One region of the Promicromonospora sp. NPDC019610 genome, then DNA from elsewhere that is predicted to be linked to it. Evidence: riboswitches for the same ligand, from Rfam matches in the RefSeq annotation. Region 1 holds a riboswitch; the other holds the start of a gene.
What was found. A riboswitch is a leader RNA that binds a small molecule or an ion and turns the genes downstream of it on or off. The one in region 1 is predicted to bind FMN.
Positions count from the first base shown of each region.

Region 2: linked by a shared signal. The riboswitch ahead of pnuC (nicotinamide riboside transporter PnuC) and the one ahead of ribD (bifunctional diaminohydroxyphosphoribosylaminopyrimidine deaminase/5-amino-6-(5-phosphoribosylamino)uracil reductase RibD) in region 1 are both predicted to bind FMN.

Region 1 is NZ_JBIRXX010000002.1:745,388-748,781, reverse strand. Features, by position in the region: gene ribA (GTP cyclohydrolase II) at 1-497, opposite strand, end outside; gene ACH45N_RS14985 (riboflavin synthase) at 494-1,141, opposite strand; gene ribD (bifunctional diaminohydroxyphosphoribosylaminopyrimidine deaminase/5-amino-6-(5-phosphoribosylamino)uracil reductase RibD) at 1,141-2,322, opposite strand; FMN riboswitch at 2,445-2,581, opposite strand; gene ACH45N_RS14975 (DUF2306 domain-containing protein) at 2,701-3,394, opposite strand, start outside.
Region 2 is NZ_JBIRXX010000003.1:80,837-84,230, forward strand. Features, by position in the region: gene ACH45N_RS21505 (acyl-CoA dehydrogenase family protein) at 1-83, opposite strand, end outside; gene ACH45N_RS21510 (Gfo/Idh/MocA family protein) at 134-1,285, opposite strand; gene pnuC (nicotinamide riboside transporter PnuC) at 1,305-1,991, opposite strand; FMN riboswitch at 2,107-2,242, opposite strand; gene ACH45N_RS21520 (helix-turn-helix domain-containing protein) at 2,369-3,118, opposite strand; gene ACH45N_RS21525 (hypothetical protein) at 3,129-3,386, opposite strand.

The sequences.
Region 1 (3,394 bases):
AGGCGCACCAGGTCCACGGCGGCCTCGGTGTGCCCCGCGCGCTCCAGCACGCCCCCGGGTCGGGCCCGCAGCGGCAGCACGTGCCCGGGCCGGATCAGGTCGCGCGCGCCCGAGCGCGGGTCACCGAGGACCCGCAGGGTCAGCGCCCGGTCGGCGGCCGAGATACCGGTCGAGACGCCCACGGCGTCCACCGACACCGTGTACGCCGTGCCGCGCGGGTCCTCGCTGTGCTCCACCATGAGCGGGAGCTCCAGGGCGTCGGCCCGGTGCGCCGGCATCGGCGCGCACAGGTACCCGGACGAGTGCCGCACGGTCCAGGCGACCCACTCCGCCGTCGCGACGCCGGCGGCCAGGACGGCGTCCACCTCGTTCTCCCGGCCGGCGTCGTCGGCCACCAGCACGGGACGCCCGGCGGCGAGCTCGGCGAGGGCACGCTCCACGAGCCCCGTGCCCGGCGTGTCCGTGCCGGCGAGTTCCGCCGCCCGCACGCCGCTCATCGGGCGACCCCGCTCGCCATGAGGCGTTCGACGTACTTCGCGAGCACGTCGACCTCCACGTTGACGACGCCCCCCAGGGCCAGCCCGCCCAGCGTGGTGGCGGCGAGCGTCGTCGGGATGAGCGAGACGCCGAACCCGTCGTCCGACACCCACGTCACCGTCAGCGAGACCCCCGACAGCGCCACCGAGCCCTTCTCCGCGACGTACCGGGTCAGGGCCGTGGGCGCGGAGAACTCCAGGTCGTCCCAGCGCGGCCCGGGTGTGCGCCGCACGAGCGTGGCCACGCCGTCGACGTGCCCCTGGACCACGTGCCCGCCCAGCCTGCCGTTCGCGGGCAGCGCCCGCTCCAGGTTGACCCGGGCTCCGGGGACCAGGCCGCCGAGCGACGTGCGCCGCAGGGTCTCGGGCATCACCTCGGACACGAACGCGCCGTCGGCCACGGAGGTGACGGTCAGGCACACGCCGTCGACGGCGATCGAGTCGCCGGGGCGCGCGTCGGACGTCGCGAGCGGCCCCGCGACGGTCAGGACCGCGTCGGGCGCGACGGCGTCCGTGCCGGGCGGGGTGCCGGGCGTGGCGCCCGCGCCGTCGGGACGGACGAGCGCGACGACGGAGCCGAGCTCCTCGACGATTCCGGTGAACATCAGATCTCCTCCTGGGTGCGCCGGCCGGGGCGGCCGTCCTGTGCGGAAAGGGCTGCGGTCTGCTCTGCTGCGGTGCTGTCTTCAGCGGACTGGTTTTGAGAGGGCTCGGCCTCAGCGGGCTTGAGGCGGCGCGCCACCAGTAGCACGTCGTCGCCCAGCCGGGTGACGTCCGCGGTGGCGAAGCGCGCGGCCTCGCCGATGGTGGTCACGCCGAGGTCGCCGACGGCGGTGGCGCCCGCGCCGAGCAGCACCGGCGCGACGTAGGCGTGCAGCTCGTCGACGAGGTCCGCGGCCAGCAGGGCCGTGGCCAGCGTGGGACCGCCCTCGACGAGCAGGTGGCGCACCTCCCGGCCGCCGAGGTCCCGCAGCGCGGCGTCGAGGTCGTGGGTCGGCAGGTGCAGCAGCGGGCCGCCGGTCCCGCGCAGGCGGGCGCCGTCAGGCACCGCGCGACGCCCGAGGACCACGCGGAGCGGCTGGTGCTCGAAGAGACCGCCGTCGGCCCGCCGGGCGGTCAGCGACGGGTCGTCGACGAGAGCGGTGCCTGACCCGACGGCGATCGCGTCAACCTGCGCGCGGACCGCGTGGGCGTGGGCGCGGGCCCGGTCGCCGGTGATCCAGCGGCTGGTCCCGTCCACGGCGGCGACCCGGCCGTCGAGGCTGGTGGCGAGCTTGAGGGTCACGTAGGGCCGGCCGGTGCGGACGGCGTGCAGCCAGGGCCGCAGCAGCTCCTCGCCGTCGTGGGCGAGCAGGCCGACGGACACCGGGATGCCCGCGTCGCGGAGCTTGGTCGCGCCGCCCGTCGCGACGGGGTTCGGGTCGCCGACCGCCACGTGCACCGCGGCGACGCCCGCCTCGATCAGGGCGTCCGCGCAGGGGCCGGTGCGGCCGTGGTGCGCGCACGGCTCCAGGGTCACGACCGCCGTCGTGCCGCGCGGGTCCACGCCGCGCGACCGGGCGTCCGCCAGGGCGGCGGCCTCGGCGTGCGGGGTGCCGGCGCCGCGGTGGTAACCCTCCGCGACGGTGCCGCCGTCGGGGCCGAGGAGCACGCAGCCGACGCGCGGGTTGGGCCCGTACGCCGGGCCCAGCCGCGCCAGCGCGAGGGCGCGGCGCATCGCCTTCTTCAGCTCAGCGGCCTGGAGACCGTCCGGTCCGATGGATGCCTGATCCTTGCCGTCGTTCATGCCGTCCTCCCCGAGCGTCGGCGCTCCGGGGGTGGACGACGGGTGCGCGAGTCAGGAGCCGGAAGGCCCTGCTCGCGCGCACGACGTCACGACGTCGCACGCCCCGGGGGGACGGCTCCGCCGCACGTGCTTCCTCCCATCCGGACTTTCACCGTCGGTCCTGGAGTTCCACCAGGTCAACCGGCCCGTCCTTGCGGACGGACGCGGGTCGCGGACTGTCACCGCCGGCTCGGAATTACACCGACCCCGGAGCACGTGTGTGCGTACTGCTGCTCGTCAGCATGCCACAGGTCGCGGCGCGTGCGGCCATGGTCTGCGTCACATGCGGGCCCGTCACCCGCGGTCCCGTCGTGCGTGGTCCCGTCATCCGTGGTCCCGTCATCTGCGCGCCCGGAGCCGGCGCCGGTGGATCACCCACTCCGCCACGGCGAGGTTGATCACCCACCCCGCGGTCAGCCCGATCGAGTTCGTCACGGGGTCCAGGCGGCCGGTGACCAGCACGAGGGGCCCGAGCAGCAGCCCCTGGGTCCCGGCGCCCATGGCCAGCGCGTACGCGCGCGTCATCCACGCGGAGTGGGTGGCGTAGTCCCGGCGCAAGGCCGCCCGGACCCCCAGCACGAGCGCGACCAGCATGGTGGTGCCCACCAGGTACCGCATGCCGTTGACCACGACCGTGTCCCTGACCGGCAGGTCGTAGAACGCCGTCATCCAGAGCCCGGTGAGCGCGACGCCGGCCCCGGCCGGGACGAGCACCCGCCCGGCCCACCGGTGCCAGCGGCGACGGCGCAGGCCCGGCACGAACTGGAAGGCGCCCAGCATGCTGTAGACCGTCACGCACACGATGTGCACGACGACGGGCAGCGGCTGCGTCACGAACCGCGCGTTCTCCTCCGTGAGCACCGGGCCGGAAGCAAGCTCGGCGAGCCGCGCGGAGCCGCCGATCGCCGGGATCACCGACAGCAGGAGGAGGCCGGCGGGAACGAGCCAGGCGCGGCGGCGGGTGCGCCGGGGCGGCGTCGCGGACGTCGTCCCGGTCGTCGCCTCGGGTGCTGCGGTCCCGGAGACTGCTGCG
Region 2 (3,394 bases), on a different contig from region 1:
TCGGCGAACACGCCGGCGAAGTCGATGTCGAGCGGTTGCGAGACGTCGTAGGCGGGCGCCGTCACCCCTGGGGTCTGAGTCATGTCTCCCATGGTGCGCCGGTACCGGATCTCAGGTCAAGCGATACTACGTCTCACCCGAGCGAGGTCTCGGCGTGGTGGCAGGCACGCCCGTGGGCCCACGGCTGCGGCCGGGTCCGCACCCGTTCGCCCGACGCCGCGGCGCGCCGCACCTCGAGCTGGAGGTACTGGTCCTGCGCCGCCTCGGCCACGGAGTAGGGCGCGGCCGCCCCGTGCAGCACGTGGTCGGCCATGTCGGCCACGATGCGCGCGATCGACAGCTCGTCGTCGGGCAGGCGGGCCGGGCGGAACGCGTTGCGGTACAGCCACTCGCCGTCCAGCGTGTAGCCGCGCAGGAACAGGCCCTCGTGGCTGCCGGCCCCGCCCGCGGCCACGCGCTCCAGCGCGGAGCGCCGGGGCAGGCCGTCGGCGCCGACGCTCCGCACGACGTCGTCGCGCAGCTCGCCCCGCTCGCCGCGGACCAGCAGGGCGGGGGAGCGGACCCAGGAGCGGTACTGGACGTCGTCGAACTCGTACGTACCCAGGCGGTCGCCGTAGTCCAGCCACGCGGTCGCGTGCACCGTGCCGACCAGGGCGAGGTCGTCGGGGTCGTCCGCCCGGCCGGGGCTCGGCAGCACCCGCCGCGCGTCGCGCCGGGCGGTGATCTCGACGTCCTCGAAGCCGGCGCCCAGGGCGCGGCGCAGCACGCTGAGGCCGTGGTAGTCGTGCGCCACGGCGACGTGCGCGTCGGTCACGGCGCCGAGCAGGCCGGACGCCGCGACCGCGAGCTGCGCCGCGATCAACGGCTCCAGGTGGTACTGCTCGGCCACGTGCACGCAGGCGCCGTCGTCCACGAGCCGCTGCAGCGCCGCCAGCTCCTCGACCGTGCCGGCCGCCGGCGTCTCCGTGAGCACGGGGACGCCGGCGGCGGCCAGGTCGCGGACCACCGGCTGGGCAGCGCCCGCGGGGAGGGTCAGCAGCACCAGGTCCGGGGCGCCGCCGTCGAGCAGCTCCCGCACCGAGGCGAAGGCCGGGGCGGGGAGCCCCGGCAGCCCGGCGGCCGGCAGGCCGCGCGTCGCCAGCGCCGCGCGGTCCGCCGCGTTGCGGGTGGCCACCCCGGCCACCTCGAAGCGGTCCGGCAGGGCGTGCAGCACCCGCAGCATGGTGCGGGCGCGGAAGCCCGAGCCGACGATCCCGATCCTGGCCGTACGCTCCGGTGCGTTCACGAGCGCCGACGGTACGCGATCAGGCCGTCGCGACCGCCGTGCGGTCCGGGCCGGCGTTCTCCCGGCGGCTGATGCGCCACCACGCGAAGAAGCCGAACAGCGTGAACGCCCCGTAGACCACGTACATCAGGGCGGTGGCCCAGTACCCGGCGGAGAACAGCAGCGGGACGCCGACGAGGTCGACGGCCACCCAGATCAGCCAGAACTCGACCCAGCCCTTGGCCATGCCGTACGTGGCGAGCACCGAGCCCGTGAAGATCCAGGCGTCGGCCCAGACCGGCTCGTACGAGCCGAGGGCACGGAAGAGGGGGGTCAGGAGCAGGGTCCCGGCGAGCATCCCGGTCACGAGGCCGATGCGGACCCGCCACGAGGCCCAGCGCGGGTGCACCGCGACCGTTCCGGCCCCGCCCGACCGCTGGGTCTGCCGCCAGCGGTACCAGCCGTAGATCGAGACGGCGATGAACATGATCTGGCGGGCGGCCTGGCCGAGCATGTCCGCCCGGCCCGTCTCGCCGAACCAGGAGCCCATGAAGACGGTGAAGAGCAAGATGTTGCCGACGATGCCCACCGGCCACGCCCACACCTTGCGGCGCAGGCCGCCCAGTGCGGAGGTCAGGCCGAACAGGTTGCCGATGACCTCGCGCCAGTAGATCTGCTGGTCGCCGACCAGGAACGTCGCGTCGTAGGCGGCGCGGAACCAGTCCATGTCTCTTCCCTCTTCCGAAGTCCGCACACGGGACTCCGGGGTGAGGGCCGGCGCGCCACGAGGGCGCCGACGACGGCGTGGTGCCGGGGACCCCGAGGGGTCGACGGCGCGCGCCGCACGTGCTTCCTCCCATCCGGACTTTCACCGTCGGTCCTGGAATCTCACCAGGTCAACCGGGTTCTCCCGAAGGAGCACCCGGGTCGCGGACTATGACCGCCGGCTCGGAATTTCACCGACCCCGGAGCACGTGTGCAACTGCTGCTGCACGATGTCTAGCGGAACACAGGATGCCACGGCGGCATTCCCACGAGAACCCACCCCGTGTCAGACGTACAGGTCACCCGGGTGACCTGTACGTCTGACACGGAAGACACGAACTAGACCAGCGCGTCCCGGACGGCGCGGGCCACCTCATCGGGCCCGGCCACCCCCTCGACGACGGTGACGACGACGCGGCGGGTGACCGGGGTGCCGTCGTCCGCCAGGGGGCTGGCGGCGGTGCCGAGCACGGCGGCGCGCCGCAGGTCGGCGAAGGCCTCCTCCAGCTCGGGCCGCAGCTCGAGCGACGGCGTGCGCAGCCAGCGCCGCAGGATCGCGTTGTGCACCGCGACCACCGAGGCCGCGAACGCGATCGACGCCGTGGAGGCGGAGCGCTCCGGCGGCAGGGTGTCGCGCAGGTAGTGCGTGAACGCCCGCTCGTAGCGGTGCGTCGTGACGAGCTCGCGGTCGCGCAGGGCCGGGACCTGCTGCAGCAGCGCGTATCGGGCCAGCGAGGTCTCGCGCTGGCCCACATGGTGGTCGAACACCATGCGCGCCGCGCGGCACACCTCGAGGTACGGGTCGACGTCGGGGTCCCAGGCGCGCCCCAGGTCGTGGCCCGACTCCTCGCTCGCACGCGCGTCGGGACGGGTCGCGGCCAGCATGACCACCACCTCCTCGAGCAGCAGCTCGTGGTCCGCGAAGACCACGTCCTCCTTCGAGCGGAACCGGCGGAAGAACGTCGCACGGCTCACCTTCGCGGCGTCGGCGATCTCCTCGACGGTGGTTCCCTCGTACCCCTGTCGGGTGAACAGGTCTACCGCTGCGTCGACTGCCTGCGCGTGCGTGTGGGTACGGACGGCGGTCATGCCAGGCAGGCTACCGCGTGCCCCCCGGGCGCCGTGAAGAGTCTTTGAGCGAAGAATGCGGTTCATGATGCGAATTTTCCCGTTTGCCGGAGATCTTCCCTGACTGCAGTCTGCGCAGGTAACGCACCTCGCGCACGGCCGTCAGCAGGCCGAGAACACCGGGTACCGCGGACCACGGGTGACCGAGGATCACACCCACCAGGCACACCAGAAAGATCACCCCGCCGGCCACGACGGTGGCGAGGCTTCCCCATCGGATCCCGGTCACGCGGTTGA